Regions from separate parts of the Rhizobium sp. BK098 genome, predicted to be linked through region 1. Evidence: predicted binding sites of a transcription regulator. Region 1 holds the regulator's gene; each other region holds the start of a gene.

Region 1 (5,471 bases):
GAACCGATGACGACTGTCACCGTGAAAATCGTCAACCAGCTGACCGGCGATCTGGAGTTCACCTCGCCGCAGACGCTCGTCGCCTTTGCACTCGGGATCACGCTGTTCTTCCTGACGCTGTGCCTCAACGTCTATGCGCTCTACATCGTCCGTCGATATAGGGAGCAATACGAATGAGCGACGTCGTATCCTCCTCTCAGCTCAACATGCCGCGCGGCCTGACGCCGGGTGCGTCGGTGCGTCGCGATATCGGCATCAGACGGCGCTATGCCGCCGAACGCCGCTTCCGCGCCTATGGGCTCACTGCCGTCATTTTCGGCCTTATCTTCCTCATCATCCTGATCTCCACCGTGGTCCGCACGGGTTATACCGCCTTCGTTCAGACCTCGATCAACCTGCCGATCGAATTCACCGAGGAGGTGATCGACCCCGCAGGCAAGCGCGCCAGCGATCCGAAAGTGCTGATATCAGCCAACTACCCGGTACTGGTGCGGGATGCGCTGGTGAAAGCCTTGAGCATCGATCCCGCCAATCGCGCGCTCGTTCGCGAGGCGACGGCCATGGTGTCGGACAGTGCCAGGATCGCGCTGCGCGACAAGGTCGTTGCCAATCCCTCGATCATAGGGACGACTGAGAACGTCACCTTCCTTGCAAGCTCCAATATCGATTCAGCCAACAAGGGCCAGATCGATCTGACAGTCGATGAGAAGGATCGCAAGATATCCGACCGCCAGGTCGCCTGGATGAAGCAACTCAGCGAAAGCGGCGCGCTTTACAAGGCCTTTAACAGCGGTCTCTTCCTGTCGGGCAACTCGAGCCGGCCCGAAGCCGCCGGGCTCGGCGTCGCTCTGATCGGCTCGTTTTACCTGATGCTGACCGTTCTCGTGCTTGCCTTGCCGGTCGGCGTCGCCGCCTCGATCTATCTGGAGGAGTTCGCGTCGAAGAACCGGCTGACGGATCTGATCGAGGTCAATATCAACAATCTCGCGGCCGTCCCTTCGATCGTCTATGGCTTGCTGGGTCTCTCGGTCTTCATCAACATAATGGGTCTGCCGCGTTCGGCCTCGCTGGTCGGCGGTCTCGTGTTGAGCCTGATGACGCTGCCGATGATCATTATCGCCACACGCTCGGCGTTGCGGGCCGTGCCGCCGTCGATCCGCAGCGCAGCGCTCGGTCTTGGCGCATCGCGCATGCAGGTGGTCTTCCATCACGTGTTGCCGCTTGCGATGCCCGGCATTCTGACGGGCACGATCCTGGGGCTTGCGCACGCGCTTGGCGAGACTGCGCCGCTGCTTCTGATCGGCATGGTCGCCTTCGTCGCCAACTATCCGGCATCGCCGCTCGATCCTTCGACGGCGCTGCCGGTGCAGATCTACATGTGGGCGAGCGAAGCCGAGCGGGCCTTTGTCGAAAGGACGTCCGGCGCCATCATCGTGCTTCTCTTCTTCCTCGTCGCGATGAACATCGGCGCCATCCTGCTGCGCCGCCGCTTCGAGCGGCGCTGGTAAGGGAGGGCGCACGAAATGAACATGATGACGGAAGCCGCCAGCGAAAAAGCATTGTCCAGGAAGATGATGACGATCCCCTACAAGATGATCGGCCAGGACGTTTCTGTGTTCTACGGCGACAAGCGGGCGCTCTTCGACGTCAATCTGAAGATCCGCGCCAATACCGTCACGGCTTTGATCGGCCCTTCCGGTTGCGGCAAGTCCACCTTCCTGCGCTGCCTCAACCGCATGAACGATACGATCGAGACCTGCCGGGTCACTGGCAAGATCACGCTCGACGATCAGGATGTCTACGACGACAGCATCGACGTGGTGGAGTTGCGCGCCCGCGTCGGCATGGTCTTCCAGAAGCCCAACCCATTCCCAAAGTCCATCTTTGAGAACGTCGCCTACGGCCCGCGCATCCATGGCCTGCATCGCTCAAAGGCCGATCTCGAGCATATCGTCGAGACCAGCCTGCAGAAGGCCGGTCTCTGGGGCGAGGTCAAGGATCGGCTCCATGATGCCGGCACGAGTCTATCGGGCGGTCAGCAGCAGCGTCTGTGCATCGCCCGCGCCGTCGCGGTCAGTCCGGAGGTCATCCTGATGGACGAGCCATGCTCGGCGCTCGATCCGATCGCGACCGCCAAGGTCGAGGATCTCATCCACGAGCTGCGGGAGAATTTCACCATCGTCATCGTGACGCATTCCATGCAGCAGGCAGCCCGCGTCTCGCAGCGTACCGCAATGTTCCATCTCGGCCATCTGGTCGAGGAGAACGACACCGATAAGATGTTCACCAATCCCGACGATTTCCGCACGCAGGATTACATCATGGGCCGTTTTGGTTGATGATGTCAGGCGCGCGGCTCATTTCACACAGTTCACCTTGAGGATAGAAAAATGGTCTCCACTCACATTCTCTCTGCCTATGACGAAGACCTGAAGTTCCTGACGCGCCGCATTGCTGAAATGGGCGGCCTGGCAGAGCAGATGGTTAGCGACAGCGTACGCGCGCTGGTCAATAGCGACGCTGCCCTGGCCCAGAAGGTCATCTCCGACGACGTCGTTCTCGACCATGCCGAGCGCGAAGTCGGCGACAAGGCGATCGTTACCATCGCCCGCCGTCAGCCGATGGCGGCGGACCTGCGTGAAATCATGGGCTCGATCCGCATTGCATCCGATCTGGAGCGCGTCGGCGATCTCGGCAAGAACACCGCAAAGCGCGTCATCGCCGTCCAGGGCACCGGTGTCCCGCGCCGTCTCGCCCGCGGCATCGAGCATCTCTCCGAACTGGCGCTGAGCCAGCTCAAGGAAGTTCTGGATGTCTACGCGACCCGCTCGCCGGACAAGGCCGTATCGATCCGCGAACGCGACGAGGAAATCGACGCCATGTACACCTCGCTCTTTCGCGAGATGCTGACCTACATGATGGAAGATCCGCGCAACATCACCACCTGCACGCATCTTCTCTTCTGCGCCAAGAACATCGAGCGCATCGGCGACCATGCCACCAACATCGCCGAGACGATCTATTACATGGCGACGGGCGCGCAGCCGGAAGGCGAGCGCCCGAAGGACGATACCGCCAATACCGTCGGCGCAGTGACCGAATAATCCGAAAGCGAAGAAAGGAGACCATAGGCGCATGGTTCCGAGAGTTGCTGTTGTAGAAGACGAGGAAGCGCTCAGCGTTCTGCTGCGCTACAATCTTGAGGCCGAAGGCTTCGAGGTCGACACGATCCTCAGAGGCGATGAGGCCGAGCTGCGTCTCCAGGAGCGCATCCCCGATCTCCTGATCCTCGACTGGATGCTGCCCGGCGTATCGGGCATCGAGCTCTGCCGCCGGCTGCGTATGCGGCCGGAGACTGAGCGCCTGCCGATCATCATGCTGACGGCCCGCGGCGAGGAAAGCGAGCGCGTGCGCGGGCTTTCGACCGGCGCGGACGATTATGTCGTCAAGCCGTTCTCGACGCCGGAGCTGATGGCTCGCGTCAAGGCGATGCTGCGGCGTGCCCGCCCGGAGGTTCTCTCCACGGTGCTGCGTTGCGGCGATATCGAGCTGGACCGCGAAACCCATCGCGTTCACCGCAAGAGCCGCGAAGTGCGGCTGGGGCCGACGGAATTCCGCCTGCTGGAGTTCCTGATGTCCTCGCCGGGCCGCGTCTTCTCGCGTTCGCAGCTGCTCGACGGCGTATGGGGTCACGATATCTACGTCGACGAACGCACGGTCGACGTCCATGTCGGCCGCCTGCGCAAGGCGCTCAACTTCTCCAATATGCAGGATGTCATTCGCACCGTTCGCGGCGCGGGCTACTCCATGGAGGCCTGAGCGGGGATACCCGATCAGGCATCAACATAGCGGCGGAAACAGAAAACGGGCCTCAAGGGCCCGTTTCTTTATCTCAGTCATCAAGCTTCTCAGCCACGCGGCTGGGCCGGCCTACGCCGTTCATGCACCGGCTGGTAGGCCAGGCGCTGATGGTAGGTGCAGTAAGGCGATGAATCTGGGCTCTCATTGCCGCAGAAATGGAAATCGTCCTTCAGCGGATCGCCGACCGGCCACTTGCAGGTGCGCTCCGTCAGTTCCGTCAGGCCGAGGCGGCGGGAGATCGGAACGACGACGTTCGATGCCGGGCGATACTGGATTTCGTTGACGGAATCGATCTCGATCTCTTCCTTCAGCATGGTTGCGCCCTGCTGGCGGGCAACCACCGTGCGGGTAGCAACGCGCGATCCGTAGGTCGCAGCGCGAGGTGCCGCTGCGCTGCGCTTCGGCGTGCGCGCTGCGGTTGTCGCGCCGCCCGCCTTCGCTCGGCCGGGGAGGTTCAGGCGATGCACCTTGCCGATGACGGCATTACGGCTCACGCCACCGAGCTGCGCAGCGATCTGGCTGGCGCTCAATCCTTCGGACCATAGCTTTTTCAGCTTCTCGACGCGTTCGTCTGTCCAATTCATGCCCTGTCTCCGCTGTCGCGTTTCCGATGGCAGAATCCCTCACCATTGCCTCGCATGGTATCGAGGCGCGAAACGCTCTAAAATTGTGGTGACTAGTTCCGCCGCATGCAGTCTAGCAATTGGTTTTTAACCTAGTGTGAGGCTGACTCCGTGACAAGAGTCGCGGGAATCTTGAGGAATCGATTTCGAGGTTTTCCCCAACTTGCTGTCCGGGCGTGGCATTTCTGCCATAGGCGCCGCCCGACGCATCTCTTTTGCCGGCAAGCGTTTTCTCGCACCTGCTAAAACGGCAGTTTTGTTGACATCGCGGTGCAAAACATCAATAGTGCCCAAGCCGCCGCAAGGCGGCATTTTTGATTTTTTCGGACCCGTTTCATCAAATGGAAGCGATCGGTCCTTAAAGTTGTGATCAGGAGATATGGCCATGGCCGAGACCACGCCGCTTTACGACACCTACTTGCGCGCTCCGCTGCGGTTCGAGCGAGGTGAGGGCGTCTGGCTGGTCACTGAGAATGGCGAACGCTACCTCGATTTCGCAGCCGGCGTCGCGGTCAATTCGCTCGGTCATGCTCATCCCCATCTTGTCGCCGAGCTGAAGGCGCAGGCCGACAAGGTCTGGCACCTGTCCAACCTCTATGAGGTGCCCGGCCAGGAGAAGCTGTCGAAGCGGCTGACGGAAGTGACCTTCGCCGACAAGGTGTTCTTCACCAATTCGGGCGCGGAGGCGCTGGAGTGCGCCATTAAGACTGCGAGGCGCTATCAATTCGCCAAGGGGCATCCCGAGAAGTTCCATATCATCACCTTCGAAGGCGCCTTCCACGGCCGCACCATCGCAACGATCGCCGCCGGTGGCCAGGAAAAATATATCGAAGGATTCGGCCCGAAGGCACCGGGCTTCGACCAGGTGCCCTTCGGTGATCTCGACGCCGTCCGCGCCGCCATTACCGATGCGACGGGCGCTATCCTGATAGAGCCGGTGCAGGGCGAGGGCGGTATCCGCCCGGCGACCAACGAATTCCTGCGCGG
Region 2 (5,471 bases), on a different contig from region 1:
GTTCTGCAGGTGAAGAACCTCACCAAGCGCTTCGACATTCATTCGGGCCTCTTCGGAAAACTCAGAGGCCGGGTGCATGCGGTCGAAAACGTCTCCTTCGATCTCTTCGCCGGCGAAACATTGTCGCTTGTCGGTGAATCCGGATGCGGCAAGTCGACGACAGGACGCGCCATCATGCGGCTGATCGAGCCGCAATCCGGCTCCGTCATCGTCGATGGCCGCGACGTGCTCTCGCTTGGCAAGCGTGACATGCGCGAGATGCGCAAATCCGTGCAGATGATCTTTCAGGATCCCTTCGCCTCGCTCAATCCGCGCATGACGGTCGGTCAGGCGATCGCCGAACCCTATCTCGAACACAGGATGGGAACGGCAAGGGAGGCGAAAGAGATCGTCGCCGATATGCTGCACAAGGTCGGCCTGACGTCTGACATGGCTAGCCGCTACCCGCATGAATTCTCCGGCGGGCAGCGCCAGCGCATCTGCATCGCCCGTGCCCTGGCATTGCAGCCGAAAGTGATCGTCGCCGACGAAAGCGTGTCCGCGCTCGACGTGTCGATCAAGGCCCAGGTCATCAACCTGATGCTCGATCTGCAGCAGAGCCTCAACCTTTCCTTCCTGTTCATCTCCCACGATATGGCCGTGGTCGAACGCGTCAGCCATCGTGTCGCCGTCATGTATCTCGGCGAAATCGTCGAGATCGGCCCACGCGCCGCCGTCTTCGGCAATCCGCAGCACGACTACACGAAGAAGCTGATGGCCGCCGTTCCGGTGCCGGACCCCGACCGGCGGCGCGAGAAGCGCGCAGGTGCCAATGACGAGTTGAAGAGCCCGATCCGGGCCGTCGATTACCTGGTCAAGCCGCGCGAGTATCGAGCTGTCTCACCGGGCCATCTGGTTGCCGTCTGAAGCTTCAATTCAGATAGGCTGAACGCCATACATCATCCGCAACGGCAGCAGGCGCCGATATTGCAGGAGCCTGCTTTCTCCCTCAGCAACAGGATACTCTTGCAAAAGCGTGCCGCGTTGATTAATCGTTTAATCACGAAAATCGGAACGAACTCCTGGATGAGCCAGACACGCACCTCTTCGATCAGGGAAATTGCGATCAAGCTGGGTGTCTCCACTGCAACGATCTCGAATGCCCTGCGTGGCACGGGGCGGGTGTCTTCAGCCCTGGCGGAGCAGATTCGCCTCGAAGCGGACAGGCTCGGCTATGTGCCTGACCATACGGCCCGCGCTCTGCGCACCGGCAAGAGCAATACGATCGGCCTGCTGGTTCCGAATATCGGCCAACCCTTGTTTCCCGCTTTTGCCCAGGCCATCGAACGATCCGCCAAGCGGCGCGGTCTTGCCGTTCTGATCGGTGATAGTCAGGGCGATCCGCAGCAGCAGGAATTCGAAATCAGGACAATGATCACCCGCGGCGTCGATGCGCTGATCGTGATACCGACGCGCGGGACGACGATTGCGCCGGCGGATGTCCCGGTGCCGGTCGCCGTCATCGACAGCGCCGCCACAACAGGCAATGTCGCCGCCAGCGATCATCGCGAGGGTGGACGTCTCATCGCCCGCCATCTGCTCGAGCTCGGTCATAACCGGCTTCTCATCCTCGCCGGCCCGGAAAATTCGCTGGTGGCACGCGAGCGCGTCGAGGGAATGTGCGACATCTTCCGCCAGGCCGGCGTCAAACCGGCATTGCGACATAGCGATGCGACTTTCGAAGCCGGCAGCGTCCTCGGACGCGAACTCGATCTCCGCCATTTTACAGCCTGCGCCGCCGCCTATGACGCTCTCGCCATCGGCTTTGCCATCGCCGTCAAAGATAGAGGCTGCAGCATTCCGGAAGACATGTCGCTCACCGGCTTTGATGATCTGATGTGGGCTCAAATCGTCTCCCCGCCGCTCACGACAGTTCGACAGGATCTGGAAACGGTGGCGAACCACGCGCTTGCCTTCGTTGCCGGAGAAACTGATACCAGCCGAATATTTCCAACGGAACTTGTCTTACGGCAATCCACCGCGCACCCATCCGCCTTTGCCAAGGGAGGCAGACATGCCGAATGAACCCTACGACCTCCATTCGTCCGAGCTGCGCGATCGTGCCGTGCGGGCGGCGTTGGGGCTTGAGCCGTTCGATGTGCTGATTACCGGCGGAACGCTCGTCGATGTCGCGACCTCGGAAATGAGACCGGCCGATATCGGGCTTGTTGGCCCCTTGATCGCAAGCGTCCACGCCTTGGGGACAAGGAGGGACGCAAAGCAGACCATCGACGCTTCGGAACGATTCATCACGCCCGGATTTATCGACACGCATATGCACGTCGAAAGCTCGATGGTGACGCCGAGGCGATATGCCGAAACGGTCGTTCCCCAGGGCACGACGACGGTCTGCTGGGACCCGCATGAAATCGGCAACGTCGCTGGCCTTGATGGTATTCGCTGGGCGCTTGAGGAGACACGGCAATTGCCGCTGCGCTTCCTGACACTGGCGCCGTCCTGCGTGCCTTCGGCGCCCGGCCTGGAACTTGCCGGCGCGGAGTTCCGCTCGGGCGAAATGTCGACCATGCTGAGCTGGCCGGAGATTTCCGGCGTCGCCGAAGTAATGAACATGCGCGGCGTCCTTGAGCGAAGCGAGCCGATGCGCAGTATCGTCGAAGCCGGACTTGCGAGCGGCAAGCGCGTCTGCGGTCATGCCCGCGGCCTCGAAGGCGCGGAATTGCAGGCCTTTATTGCCGCAGGCATCCAATCCGATCACGAACTCACCTCAGGCGAGGACTTGCTGGCGAAATTGCGGGCGGGCCTTACCGTCGAGCTACGCGGTTCCCACGACTATGTCCTGCCCGGCGTGATCGAGGCTCTGAAAAAGCTGCCTCATCTGCCGCAAACGCTGACAATCTGCACCGATGACGTCTTCCCCGACGATCTCGTGAATGACGGCGCGATGTCATCGGTTCTGAGGCGCCTCATAGGCTACGGCATGAAGCCGGTCGATGCCGTCCGCGCCGCCACGCTTAACGCCGCCATGTGGTTGAACCGTTATGATCTGGGGTTGGTCGCGCCCGGCCGCCGCGCCGACATCGTCATCCTCTCCGATCTGGAAAGGATCGTGGTCGACCGCGTCTATGCATCGGGGCGTGAAGTTGCCAGAGACGGCAATCTTATTGGAAGCGGCAAGGGCGTGTCCTCGGATGCCTATCGCGACACCGTAAAACTCGGAAGGCTTTCTGCCGCCGACTTCACCATCACTCTGCCTGGTATGACCGAAGCTCGTGTCAACACCGTCGTCAGCCCGCGGTTTACAAAATGGGGAGAGGCAGCCGTCAAGGTCGAAGACGGCAAGCTTGTTCTGCCTGATAACATGCTTCTGATGGCGGCCATCCACCGCCATGGAAGAAAGGACCCGACGCCCGTGATCGGCATCCTGGAAGACTGGGGCCATTGGCGCGGCGCGCTTGCGACGACGATATCGCATGACAGCCATAATCTTACCGTCTTCGGCCGCGACCCCGCGGACATGGCTGCGGCAGCCAATGCCGTCATCGAGGCTGGCGGCGGCATGGCAACGGCCGCCGGTGGCAGGGTTACAGCCGTTCTGCCCCTGCCCGTCTGCGGCTTGCTGTCGGATGCGCCCGCAAAGGACGTGGCCGATGATTTCGCCAAGCTGCGCGCGGCAGCCGATGCGATCGCTGACTGGATGCCGCCCATTCGCACCTTCAAGGCAGTCGTCGGAGCAAGCCTTGCCTGCAATCCCGGCCCGCATGTCACCGATCTCGGGCTGACCGACGGAACTACCCGGGACATCAGACCGCTTCTGGCTAAAAGCCGAAACTGAGGTCACCGGCCAAACGGTAATATTGCCGATTTAGGAGAACATCCGAACCGCAGTGGACGTCCTCTATTCTGTCACATCCATGTCATGAAATACGCCGACACCTCATGCCAAATCAGGAGCGGGTACCCAGATGGATTATTTCAGACGTTTCAACTTTCTGTTCGCGACGCCAACCTTTGACAATGAGGATCTGGAGGGTGCCCGCTACAATCAGATCGTCGAGGAGATCGAACGCTCCGGTTTCGAGGTGGTGCGCGCGCGCAATCTCGAAGACGCCGAGATCGCCGTACAGACCGATGCTGCCATCGGCTGCATGCTGGTCGACTGGGGCAAGAAGGGTCTTGAAGGCAAGACGGCTTCGCTTATCAACCTCATGCGCCGGCGCGGCCTCGAATTTCCCATCATCCTGCTGATCCGGCGCAAGCGCTTCGAGGATGTGCCGGTCGAAGTGCTCGATTTTATCGACGGCTACGTCTTCCTGTCGGAAGAAACGCCCGCCTTCATCGCAAAGAGCCTCATCAGCCGGCTCAAGCAATATGCCGAAACGCTGAAGACGCCTTTCTTCGGTGCGCTGGTCGATTATGCCGAGGAAGGCAATCACCTCTGGACCTGCCCCGGTCACAACGGCGGCATCTTCTACAGCCGCAGCCCCATCGGCCGCGTCTTCATGGAGCATCTGGGCGAGGCGGTCTTCCGCGACGACCTCGACAATTCCGTGCTCGACCTCGGCGACCTCCTAACCCACGAAGGGCCGGCGCTTGCCGCGCAAAAGGAAGCGGCCAAGATTTTCGGCGCCGAGAAGACCTATTTCGTGTTGAACGGCACCTCTACGTCCAACAAGGTCGCGCTCTCAGCGCTCGTCACCGATGGCGACCTCGTGCTGTTCGATCGCAACAACCACAAGGCCGCCCATCACGGCGCCCTGATGATCTCGGGCGGCATTCCGGTCTATCTGCCGACCAGACGCAATCTCTATGGCTTGATCGGTCCCATGGATTTCGCTGAAATGGACGAGGAGGCGCTGCGCGAGCGCATCCGCACCCATCCGCTGGTGAAAGATCCGGAAGCCTACAAGAAGCCTCGCCCGTTCCGCGTCGCGGTCGTGGAACAGTGCACCTATGACGGCACCATCCACAATGCCGAGATGATTCTCAAGCGGATTGGACATCTCTGCGATTACATCCTTTTCGACGAGGCCTGGGCCGGCTTCATGAAGTTTCATCCGCTTTATGCCGGGCGCTTTGCCATGGGTCTTTCCGACCTCGGGCCGGATGCGCCGGGCATCATCGCCACGCAATCCACCCATAAGCAGCTGGCAAGCTTCTCACAGGCTTCCCAGATCCACATGAAGGACAGGCACATCACTGGCCAGAAGCGCCGCGTGGAGCACCGACGCTTCAACGAAAGCTTCATGCAGCACGCCTCGACATCGCCCTTCTATCCGCTCTTCGCCTCGCTCGACGTCGGCGCGCAGATGATGAAGGGGCGCTCGGGCGAAGTGCTTTGGGACGACACGATCCGTCTCGGCATCGAGCTGCGCAAGAAAATCCGCGCCGTGCGTCGCGAATTCGAGGAGAAGGAGCATCGTCCCGAACGCCGTTGGTTCTTCGAGCCTTTCGTGCCGGATCGCGTTGCGATC
Region 3 (5,471 bases), on a different contig from region 1:
TAGCCGCCATTGCGGCCATCGCGCACAAGCATGGCCTACCGTTGATCGTCGACAATACTCTCGCAAGCCCCTATCTCATCCGACCGCTGGAGCATGGCGCCGATATCGTCGTGCATTCGCTGACGAAGTTCCTCGGCGGCCATGGCAATTCCATGGGCGGCATCATCGTCGATGGCGGCACTTTCGACTGGTCCGCCTCGGGTAGTTATCCCATGCTGTCTTCACCGCGGCCGGAATATAACGGCATCGTGCTGCATGCGACCTTCGGCAATTTCGCTTTCGCCATTGCCTGCCGCGTGCTGGGCCTGCGCGATCTCGGACCAGCCATCTCGCCATTCAATGCCTTTCTGATCCTGACAGGCATCGAAACGTTGCCACTGCGGATGCAGCGCCATTCCGACAATGCGGCTGCCGTTGCGCGTTGGCTGAAGGGGCAGGAGAAGGTAGCATGGGTCAACTATGCCGGCCTTGAGGACGATCCCAACCACGCGCTGCAGCAGCGTTACTCGCCGAAGGGTGCCGGCTCCGTCTTCACCTTTGGTCTGAAGGGGGGATATGAAGCGGGCAAGGGGCTGGTCGAAGGCCTGCAGCTGTTCTCGCATCTTGCCAATATCGGCGACACGCGCTCGCTCGTCATCCATCCTGCCTCGACCACGCACAAGCAGCTGAGCAACGAACAGAAGGTCGCAGCCGGCGCCGGCCCGGATGTGGTGCGTCTCTCCATCGGTATCGAGGACGTCAACGATATCATCGCCGATCTGGAGCAGGCGCTGGCGAAAATCTGAGGACGGCACCGGCAGGAAACCGAAAAAGCAGCGGGGATTCTTTGATCTCGGCGAATTTCATGTTTGTCTCGGTCCGCGACCGCCGATTGGCGGTCGCGGATATTTTTGATGTGGCGAAACGTGACCGAGGGGAGATCTGAGTGGCAGACTATGTGCAACTGAATGTCGATGACGTTGAGCCCGAGCTCGGAGCGCCTGCCGCGGATCGCCTCATTTCGGGAGCCCCGATCTTCCGAACGTGGAGCATGGATGAGGCCGACGGCGGCCTCTATGCCGGTATCTGGGAAGCAACGCCGGGCAAATGGAGGGTCGTCTACGACGAATGGGAATATTTCCATATCCTCTCCGGTTATTCTATTGTGACGGGTGAGGATGGAAAGGCCTTCCATCTGCGTGCAGGCGACCGTCTTATCTTGAGGCCGGGCTTCAAGGGGACCTGGGAAGTTATTGAAACGACTCGCAAGGATTACGTGATCCGTCTCCGACGATGCTCTTGAATCAGAACATGAAGTTCGCGTTCATGCGCCCTTTGGCGCAGCTTGATTCACGCCGTTCCGCAACGGCCGCAATGATTGCCGCAGGTTGTGTCACTGCCGCTTCATTAAACTGTCATCAAACTGAAACAATGCGTCTTTAGAGCCAAGGCTGTCGCCGGGAGATTTCAGGCGGGGAGGTTCGTTTACCATGGCAAGCCTCGCGCCGGTCTTCTGCTCGCCATCCTTTCATTCACTTGAGGAAGTGAGTCTATTATGCTTAACCTGAAACTCCGTTCGCTTTGCCTGACTGCAGGCCTTATCGCGGCTATGTCCGCTTCGGCCTCCGCTGCCGACATCACGGGCGCTGGCTCGAGCTTCATTGCACCGGTTCTGTCCAAGTGGGCCGAAGGCTACAAGGCTGCGACGAACAACGTCGTCAACTACCAGTCGGTCGGTTCGGGCGCCGGCATCAAGCAGCTCCTCGACAAGACCATCGTATTCGGCGCTTCGGACAAGCCGATGAGCGACGCCGACCTCGAGAAGAACGGCATTGCCCAGTTCCCGATGATCTCCGGCGGTATCGTCGTTTCCTATAACGTCGAAGGCGTAAAGCCGGGCGAACTCGTTCTCGACGGCAAGACGCTGGCCGACATCTTCCTCGGCAAGATCGCCAAGTGGGACGATGCAGCCATCAAGGCTCTCAACCCGGAAGTGAAGCTGCCGTCCACGCCGATCTCGGTTGTTTACCGCGCCGACAGCTCGGGCACGACCTTCAACTTCACCGACTACCTGGCGAAGGTTTCGCCGGAGTGGAAGGAAAAGGTTGGCTCGAACACGGCTGTTGAATGGCCGGTCGGCTTCGGCGCCAAGGGCTCGGAAGGCGTTTCCACCACCGTCAACCAGACGGCTGGCTCGATCTCTTACGTTGAATATTCCTATGTCGTCGCCAACCACATCGGTTTCGCGAAGATGAAAAACTCTGCAGGCAAGGTTATCGAGCCGAGCCTGGAAACCTTCAAGGCTGCCGCTTCCAATGCCGATTGGGCCAAGGCCAAGAACTTCAACCTGATCATCACCAATCAGCCGGGCGAAAAGAGCTGGCCGATTGCCGCTTCGACCTGGGTTCTGCTCTATAAGAAGCCGGCTGATGCTGCTAAGAATGAAGAAGCACTGAAGTTCTTCAAGTGGTCCTATGAGCATGGCCAGAAGGACGCGACCGCGCTGTCTTATCTTGCGGTCCCGGATAATGTTGTCGAGATCGTCGAGAAGTCTTGGAAGACGGACTTCGGCACGAAGTAATTTGTGCTAGGCGAAAAAGTTGCGGCGGACAGGGTATTTCCCTGTCCGCCTTTCGTGACAGGACAAGGGGAAATCGATGGCTGACGCGACTCAGATGGCTGGCTTCCAGGCTGTGAATACCTCCGCCGCGACCAGAAAATTCCGGATACAGGATCGGATTTTCTATTTCATGACGCTTGGCTCGGCTATTCTTGTCGTGCTTCTGCTGCTGGCGATCCTCGTGGTTCTTGTCATCGATGCCTTGCCCACATTTCAGACCTTTGGCTTGTCGTTCCTTTGGGGCACAAAGTGGAGCGCGCCGGCAGATATCTATGGCGCCGTCCCTGCCGTAGTCGGTACGCTGGTGAGTTCGTTCATCGCCATGTTGATTGCCGTTCCCCTGGGCATCGGCATCGCCATCTTCCTCACGGAACTTTGCCCCGGCAGCCTGCGCCGTCCCATCAGCACGGCCATCGAGCTTCTGGCGGGCGTTCCCTCCATTATCTATGGCATCGTCGGCCTGTTCATTCTCGTGCCGCTGATGCAGAACAATATCCTGCCTTTCCTGATCGGGACTGTCGGTCAGGTGCCGGTGATCGGCCTGCTGTTCCAGCCGCCGGCGCCGGGCGTCGGCCTGCTGACGGCAAGCCTCGTGCTGGCCGTCATGATCCTGCCGTTCATCACCGCGATCTCCCGCGACGTGTTCAGCACCGTGCCGCCGATGCTGCGCGAATCCGCCTACGGCATGGGCATGACCACATGGGAAGTGGCTCGCCACATCCTGATCCCCTATACACGCCGCGGCCTCGTCGGCGGCATCATGCTCGGCCTCGGCCGCGCGCTCGGCGAAACCATGGCCGTCACCTTCGTTATCGGCTCGGTGAGCCGTCTGCAATCGTCGATCATCTCGCCGTCCACCACCATTTCCGCCCAGATCGCGAACAATTTCGGCGATGCCGACGGTCTGCAATTGTCGAGCCTGATTGCGCTCGGCCTGCTCCTGTTCGTCCTTTCCTTCTGCGTGCTTGCGCTGGCGAGATGGATGATCGGCCGCGGCGACGCGCACTGAGGAAAAAACCATGGACAATGCAATTCGTCAGAACCTCGTGTCGAGGCGTTATGGGAAGAACCGGGTGATGATGGTCTTGTGCTTCATCGCGGCCATCCTCGGCATCTTCTTTCTCAGCGTGATCCTTGCGACCCTGCTTTATCGCGGCATATCGGCGCTCAGCCTCGACGTGTTCACTATGTCGATCCCAGCCCAAGGCTCGCGCGGCGGTCTGATCAACGCGATCTACGGCACCGTGCTGGTCACGGGTCTCGCGATCGTGATCGCCGCGCCGATCGGCATTCTTGCCGCCACCTATCTTGTGGAATATGCCAACGGCAGCAAACTTGCCGAGGCTGCCAAGTTCCTCAACGACATCTTGCTGTCCGCGCCCTCGATCATTATCGGCGTGTTCGTCTACGGCGCGGTGGTCGTGCCCATGCATGGCAACTCCGCTATCGCGGGCATCCTTGCGCTGGCGCTGATCGCGCTTCCGGTCGTCAACCGCACGACACAGGACATGCTGTTGCTGGTGCCAAACGCGCTTCGTGAGGCGACTGCAGCGCTCGGCGCTCCGCGCTGGAAATCCATGATGATGGTGGTTTACCGTTCCGCCTGGACCGGCATCCTCACCGGCATCCTGCTGGCCATCGCCCGCATCAGCGGCGAAACCGCGCCATTGCTCTTTACGGCCGGTTACAGCAAATTCATGAATACAGACCTGACCGGTCCGATCGCCACGCTGCCGGTTGCGATCAATACGCTCGCCGCCGATGCTGGCGAGGATCTCAAACAACTTGCCTGGGCGGGCGCGCTGATTATCACCGTTGCTATCCTTGCGCTTAACATCCTTGCCCGTGTCTTGAGTGGGCGCCGCCAGTGACGCAGCCGCCGAACGATAGGAATGAGACCATGAACATGAGCGACAGCAATTTCCAGAGCGTCAACGCACAGCCGGGGAAGGATGCTGCTTCCCACTCAGATCTCGGCCTGGCGAAACTTGAGGTGAAGAACCTCGATTTCACCTATCAGAACGGCCATCGCGTTCTGAAGAGCGTGAATATGAACATCCGCAAAAACGCGGTCACCGCCTTCATCGGCCCTTCGGGCTGCGGCAAGTCCACGTTGCTGCGCACCTTCAACCGCATGTACGATCTCTATCCCGGGCAAACGGTTGCGGGCGAGATTCTGCTGGATGGCCGCAATATCCTCACCAAGGACGTCGATCTGAACGATCTGCGCGCCAAGGTCGGCATGGTGTTCCAGAAGCCAACGCCGTTCCCCATGTCGATCTATGAGAACGTCGCTTTCGGCATCCGCCTCTATGAGAAGGTCTCCAAGTCGGAAATGGACGCCCGCGTCGAAGCGGCGCTGACGGAAACGGCGCTGTGGAGCGAAGTCAAGGACAAGCTGCACCAGAGCGGGCTTGGCCTTTCCGGCGGGCAGCAGCAGCGCCTCTGCATCGCTCGCGCCATCGCCATTCGTCCCGAAGTCCTGCTGCTCGATGAACCGACCTCGGCTCTGGACCCGATCTCGACCGCTAAGGTCGAAGAACTCGTGTCGCAGCTGAAGGGCGACTTCACCATCGTTATCGTCACGCATAACATGCAGCAGGCGAGCCGTATCTCCGACAGCACTGCCTTCATGTATCTTGGTGAGTTGATCGAATACGGCCAGACCGAGCAGATCTTCCAGGCGCCGAAGGTCAAGCGCACGGAAGACTACATCACCGGTCGTTACGGCTGATACGGCTGGACATTGCTGCCAAATTTGCGAAAGCGCGCTATTCAGGCGCGCTTTTTGCGTTGGGGAATGGCCGTCGTGTTGGGCGGCTATGCAATTTGGTCAAACCAAAGCCGATAGAATGGGGTGCGCCGAACAAGC
Region 4 (5,471 bases), on a different contig from region 1:
TTGCCGAAGCGTAGGTGCACGCCTTCCACCTCGACGCCGTAGACGAAGATTTCACGGAAGGGCCGGGGTTCGGGCAGGCCGTCGAGCAGCTTCGGATCGAGCTTGAAGGCAAGCATGGCCTTAGGCGTGCCGTCCGCATTTTTCTGGAAGTAATTGGTGCGCAGTGTTGCGTCGATGGCGTTGACGTAACGGCGCAGGATGCGGTCGTCATCGAGACTCGGTACGTCGGCAAGCTTGGTTTCGATGGCAGCATGCAGTTCCGGGAGCCTCTTCGTGCGGCTCTTGTCGCTGAGCTTCGGATCGAGCGTGTCGTGAAACAGGCGGAAGAGCGAGGCGGCGATCCCGGGATATTTATCCAGGGTAGAGGCGATATAATCCTGCGAATAGGCAATACCGGCCTGGCGCAGATAGCGAGAATAGGCGCGCAACACGTTGGTTTCGCGAGCGGAGAGATCGGCAGAGACGATCAGCCGGTTGAAAGCGTCATTGTCGATCGTGCCGCCGAAGGCGGCGAGGAAGGCTTCTTCAAGGGCAGCGCCGTGGCGAGCGAGATCGATCGTCATGCCGCTGCGGGTTTCGAGTTCCATGTCGTGGAGGACGACATGGCCGGTCGAGCCGTCTTTGGCCGTGACGTAGATATCGAAGGTGCGCTCGCTGATAACGTTGAAACCGAGATTTTCGAGCAGCGGCACGCGGCGCGACAGCGCCAGGTTGCCGCCGCCATGGAATATCTTCAGCGAGAGAATATCACCCGCTTCATCCTTGCGAATATAGAAGCCGATGCGGATCGGCTCGGTGCCGGCCGTGGCAATGATATCGGGCAGATCGGCAAAGGCGTCTTCCGGCGAAAAGGCTTCCTGGAAGGCCTGGCTGACGGAAATGTTCGGCGCCTTTGGACCTGCCAGCATGGCAAAGCGTTCGTCCCAGCGGGCTGTTATGGCGCGAATCGCTTCTTCGAGCTTGGCTTGCGGAACATGCGGCGTCTTTCCGGCGCTGCGGCCGATAATGAAATGCACGCGCGCCACTCCGCCTTCCGGGAAGGCGGGGTAATAGGCGGACACGCGGCCGTCATAGACGGTCTTCAGATAATTGCCGATCTTTTCACGAACGACGGAATCATATTCCTCGCGCGGGACATAGACGATAACGGAGACGAAGCGGTCGAAATGATCGATGCGCGGCAAAACGCGTACGCGCGGCCGATCGGTCAGGTCGTTGATCTGCTCGGCGAAGCTTGCCAGCAACGAGGTGTCGATCTGGAAGAGATCGTCGCGGGGATAGGATTCCAGCGTGTTTTCGAGCGTGCGACCCGAGTGGCTTGTGGGATCGAAGCCGAAGTGATCCTTGACCTTCTGCACCTTCGAGCGCAGCAACGGCACTTCGGTGGCAGCGCTCGTATACGCCGTCGATGTGAAGAGGCCGACGATGCGCAGCTCGCCAGTGACATTGCCATCAGCATCGAAACGCTTGACGCCGACATAATCCATATAGGCACGGCGGTGGACGATCGACTTGACGTTGGCCTTGGTGACGATCAGGAAATCCGGGCCGTCGAGGAAGGCGAGGATTTCCGGCGTCGTGGTGACGGCGTCCTTGCCCTGCCGGAGAACGCGAACATCCGGATTGGAGAGAATGCCAAGGCCGGTACCGCGATCCCGCTCGACCTTGGCGTTGGCGCCCTTGCCGGAATAGACATATTCGCGCATGCCGAGGAAGGTGAAATTGCCGTCGCGTAGCCAGGCAAGGAAGGCAAGCGCCTCATCGCGATCATTCTTGCGGCGGCCGGCAGCCTCATAGGTTGATAGTTCCGATATCACGGTATCGAGGCGCGACAGCATCGGCTTCCAGTCGGAAACGGCAAGATGCGTCTGATCGAGCACGGTCTGGATCCGCTTGGCCAGATCGGTCGCCTGAGCTGTCGTCAGGGGCGAGAGATGAAGCTGGATATGGCTGACCCGATGGGCCGGATCGCTCGGACGATCGGCGGAATAAAGGCTCGGCTGCTTGCCCTTCTCGATGACCAGGATCGGATGCACCGCCATATAGAGATCGCGATAGCTGCTGGTCACTTCGCCCATGATCGATTCATAAAGGAAGGGCATATTGTGGTCGGTGATCGAAAGGATCGAGACGGCAACACCATCGGGTTCGATACCGCCGATCTGCTCGATGCTGACGCGGGGGGACGTGGCGCTCCAGGCTGCGAGCTCCTTGGCCGCATGCGCCGCGGCAAGTGCCAGCATCTCCGGGCTGTAAAGCTCCATGTCGTCATTGCTCGCCCGGCCAAACAGGATTTCGGGATCGAGATGTGCCTCGCCTGTCGCAGCCGCAATCTTGCGTGCCGCCTCGATCTGTTTTTCCCGTTTCGGATTAGTCTTGGGCGCCATGAAATTCCTCCCGATTTTCGAACTTTGACGACAGTAGCAGAAGGTTTAGCGAAAAAACTGGCAAAAAGAATGCGAATTTGGTTCGTTTCGGACTGATTTTGGTCGGTTTTTTTGAAAAAACTTGCCGAAAACGGCGATGTTGATGAAAAACAGGCTTCATCGGCGAGAAATTGGCGGAATCGACCCGTCAACAGAGGTTTTCATGACTCTGTGAAGGGCGGTTGACAGAGTGCCGCGAAAGGGATCATCAACTTGCGCCATTGCAGTTTGAAGCCCTGAACTGAAAGCACAATCATGTCGCAAGTGTCGGCCGGCGCCGTTATCGTCATTTCCAGTCATGTCGTTCGAGGGTCCGTTGGCAATCGCGCTGCAGTCTTTGCTCTGGAAACACTCGGCCATCCGGTCTGGGCGCTGCCGACCATCGTTCTGCCATGGCACCCTGGCCATGGCCGCTCGACGCGGCTAACCTTCAACGAAGCCGATTTCGACCATGCGATTGACGATCTTATCGCCGCACCCTGGCTTTCCGAGGTCAAGGCCGTCCTATCGGGCTACTTCGGCAACGCCGCCCAGGCGCATGCCGTCGCCCGGCTGGTGACGGCTCTGCGGGAGAAAAACCCGGATATTCTCTATGCCTGCGATCCCGTCATCGGCGATGCCGGCGGGCTCTATGTGCAGCAGGCGACAGCGGAAGCGATCCGGGACCACCTGATCCCGCTGGCGTCGCTCGCAACGCCGAACCGCTATGAGCTTGCCTGGCTGGCGGGAGCGCCGCTCGAGGATAACAACGCCATCATGGAGGCGGCGCTCGCGCTTGGACCGTCGCGCATGCTGGTGACGTCCGCCGTTCCGATGATGGCCGGTGGTATCGGGAACCTCTATCTCAGCGGCCGAAACGCGCTGCTTGCCGAGCATCGCAGCGTCGAAGGCGCACCGAATGGGCTCGGCGATCTCCTGTCTGCAGTCTTCCTGTCGCGCCTGCTTTCGGGGATGGATGAGGAGCGGGCATTGCAGCTGACGACGGCCAGCGTCTTCGAGGTGCTGGCACGAGCCGTCAAGCGCGGCAGCAACGAGCTGACGCTGGCTGTCGATTCCGCAAGCCTATCGACACCGATGGCGATGGTGCAGCTACGCCACCTTGTCCATCCTGCACAACGCAGGAAAAAGTAACGGCCAGAGCTTTTTTAACCTATCGCGCGCCGAAGATCGCCGAGCCGACGCGAACACTGGTCGCGCCGAAAGCAACTGCGATTTCATAATCGCTCGACATGCCCATGGAGAGCTTTTCGACGCCGGCCTGCTTGGCGAGCTTTGCAAGCAGGGCAAAATGCGGCCCCGGATTTTCGTCGGCGGGCGGGATGCACATCAGGCCGTCTATGGAGAGCCCGAGCTCCTTGCGGCAGAGATCGACGAAACTGGCCGTATCGTCGGGCGCAATACCTGCCTTTTGCGGCTCTAACCCGGTATTGACCTGCACGTAGAGCCGAATGGCCTTGCCCTGCCGCTTGATTTCATCGGCAATGGCTCGCGCTATCTTTTCCCGGTCAATGGTTTCGATCACGTCGAACAACGCCACGGCGTCTGCGGCCTTGTTCGATTGCAGCGGCCCGATTAGATGCAGTTCAATCCCGGGCGTTTCGGTCTTCAGCTCCGGCCACTTGCCCTGGCTCTCCTGCACGCGGTTTTCGCCAAACACCCGCTGGCCGGCCGAAATCGCCGGGCGGATCTGATCGGCATCGAAGGTCTTGGAAACGGCAACGAGCTGCACAGAGCCGGCAGCTCGGCCGGCCTGACGCTCGGCAGCCGCGATATGGGAACGGACTTCGTCCAAGCGCTCTTGAAGTTCCATCTTCTCGCCTCGATATTTGGCTTGCTTCTCAAACTTTGCAGTAATGAGGCTCGCAGGCTTTGCCAAGGGCGAATGCGACCGAATCCGGCTTTGCATTGCAAGATAAGGCACTTGCTGCGGCTGCTAAACTTGACGCTTGGGTGGTTTCGTGGTGAAGGTCACCCCTTACTTCCCATGATTTTCCGGAATACAAGAACAGATGACTAGCGAACGTTATAATCCGCGCGATGCCGAGCCCCGCTGGCAGGAAAAATGGAACGAAGAGAAGGTCTTCGTGACAGATAATGCCGATCCGCGTGAGAAATATTACGTCCTAGAGATGTTTCCCTATCCGTCGGGCCGCATCCATATGGGCCATGTGCGTAACTACGCTATGGGCGATGTCGTTGCCCGCTACAAGCGCGCCCGCGGCTATAACGTGCTGCATCCTATGGGCTGGGACGCCTTCGGCATGCCGGCGGAAAACGCCGCACGCGACAATAAAGTGCATCCGAAGGAATGGACCTACCAGAACATCGCCTCCATGCGCACCCAGCTGAAGGCCATGGGGCTGTCGCTCGACTGGAGCCGCGAGTTCGCGACCTGCGACGTCGATTATTATCACCGTCAGCAGATGCTCTTCATCGACATGATGGAGAAGGGCCTGGTCTACCGCAAGAAGTCCAAGGTCAACTGGGACCCGGTTGACAATACCGTTCTCGCCAATGAGCAGGTCATCGACGGCCGCGGCTGGCGCTCGGGCGCTCTGGTCGAGCAGCGCGAGCTGACGCAGTGGTTTTTCAAGATCACAGAGTTCAGCCAGGAACTGCTGGATGCTCTGGATACGCTCGATCATTGGCCGGAAAAAGTGCGGCTGATGCAGAAGAACTGGATCGGGCGCTCCGAGGGCCTGACGGTTCGCTGGGAAATCGTGGCCGAAACAGCTCCCAACAGCGATCGCGAGATCACCGTTTACACCACCCGTCCCGATACGCTGTTCGGCGCCTCCTTCCTGGCGATCTCGGCCGACCATCCGCTCGCCAAGGAAGCGGCTGCCAAGGATCCGGCCATCGAAGCCTTCTGCGAGGAATGCCGCCGTGCCGGCACCTCGCTGGCAGCACTCGAAACCGCCGAGAAGAAGGGCATGGACACCGGCATCCGCGTCCACCATCCCTTTGACGCATCCTGGGAGCTGCCCGTCTACATCGCCAATTTCGTGCTGATGGACTATGGCACGGGCGCCATCTTCGGCTGCC

Evidence for each region. The regulator PhoB, encoded in region 1, activates phosphate uptake and scavenging genes when phosphate is short. The targets are predictions, from matches to a motif close to TGTCATNNANCTGTCAT.
Region 2: FHT73_RS12130 (Orn/Lys/Arg decarboxylase N-terminal domain-containing protein) is a predicted target of PhoB. The motif match lies at 3,902-3,918, and genes of this name have one in related genera.
Region 3: pstS (phosphate ABC transporter substrate-binding protein PstS) is a predicted target of PhoB. The motif match lies at 1,393-1,409, and genes of this name have one in related genera.
Region 4: FHT73_RS16035 (NAD-glutamate dehydrogenase) is a predicted target of PhoB. The motif match lies at 2,598-2,614, and genes of this name have one in related genera.

Annotation. Positions count from the first base shown of each region.
Region 1 is NZ_JACHYY010000006.1:119,007-124,477, reverse strand. It holds gene pstC (phosphate ABC transporter permease subunit PstC) at 1-177, shown strand, start outside; gene pstA (phosphate ABC transporter permease PstA) at 207-1,508, shown strand; gene pstB (phosphate ABC transporter ATP-binding protein PstB) at 1,524-2,339, shown strand; gene phoU (phosphate signaling complex protein PhoU) at 2,391-3,104, shown strand; gene phoB (phosphate regulon transcriptional regulator PhoB) at 3,136-3,819, shown strand; gene FHT73_RS16995 (GcrA family cell cycle regulator) at 3,909-4,445, opposite strand; gene FHT73_RS16990 (aspartate aminotransferase family protein) at 4,870-5,471, shown strand, end outside.
Region 2 is NZ_JACHYY010000004.1:16,700-22,170, reverse strand. It holds gene FHT73_RS12145 (ABC transporter ATP-binding protein) at 1-906, shown strand, start outside; gene FHT73_RS12140 (LacI family DNA-binding transcriptional regulator) at 1,066-2,064, shown strand; gene FHT73_RS12135 (adenine deaminase C-terminal domain-containing protein) at 2,054-3,832, shown strand; gene FHT73_RS12130 (Orn/Lys/Arg decarboxylase N-terminal domain-containing protein) at 3,963-5,471, shown strand, end outside.
Region 3 is NZ_JACHYY010000002.1:263,331-268,801, reverse strand. It holds gene FHT73_RS06145 (O-acetylhomoserine aminocarboxypropyltransferase) at 1-785, shown strand, start outside; gene FHT73_RS06140 (cupin domain-containing protein) at 926-1,282, shown strand; gene pstS (phosphate ABC transporter substrate-binding protein PstS) at 1,535-2,560, shown strand; gene pstC (phosphate ABC transporter permease subunit PstC) at 2,637-3,608, shown strand; gene pstA (phosphate ABC transporter permease PstA) at 3,619-4,470, shown strand; gene pstB (phosphate ABC transporter ATP-binding protein PstB) at 4,500-5,333, shown strand.
Region 4 is NZ_JACHYY010000005.1:343,503-348,973, forward strand. It holds gene FHT73_RS16035 (NAD-glutamate dehydrogenase) at 1-2,387, opposite strand, end outside; gene pdxY (pyridoxal kinase PdxY) at 2,682-3,557, shown strand; gene FHT73_RS16045 (YggS family pyridoxal phosphate-dependent enzyme) at 3,577-4,236, opposite strand; gene leuS (leucine--tRNA ligase) at 4,436-5,471, shown strand, end outside.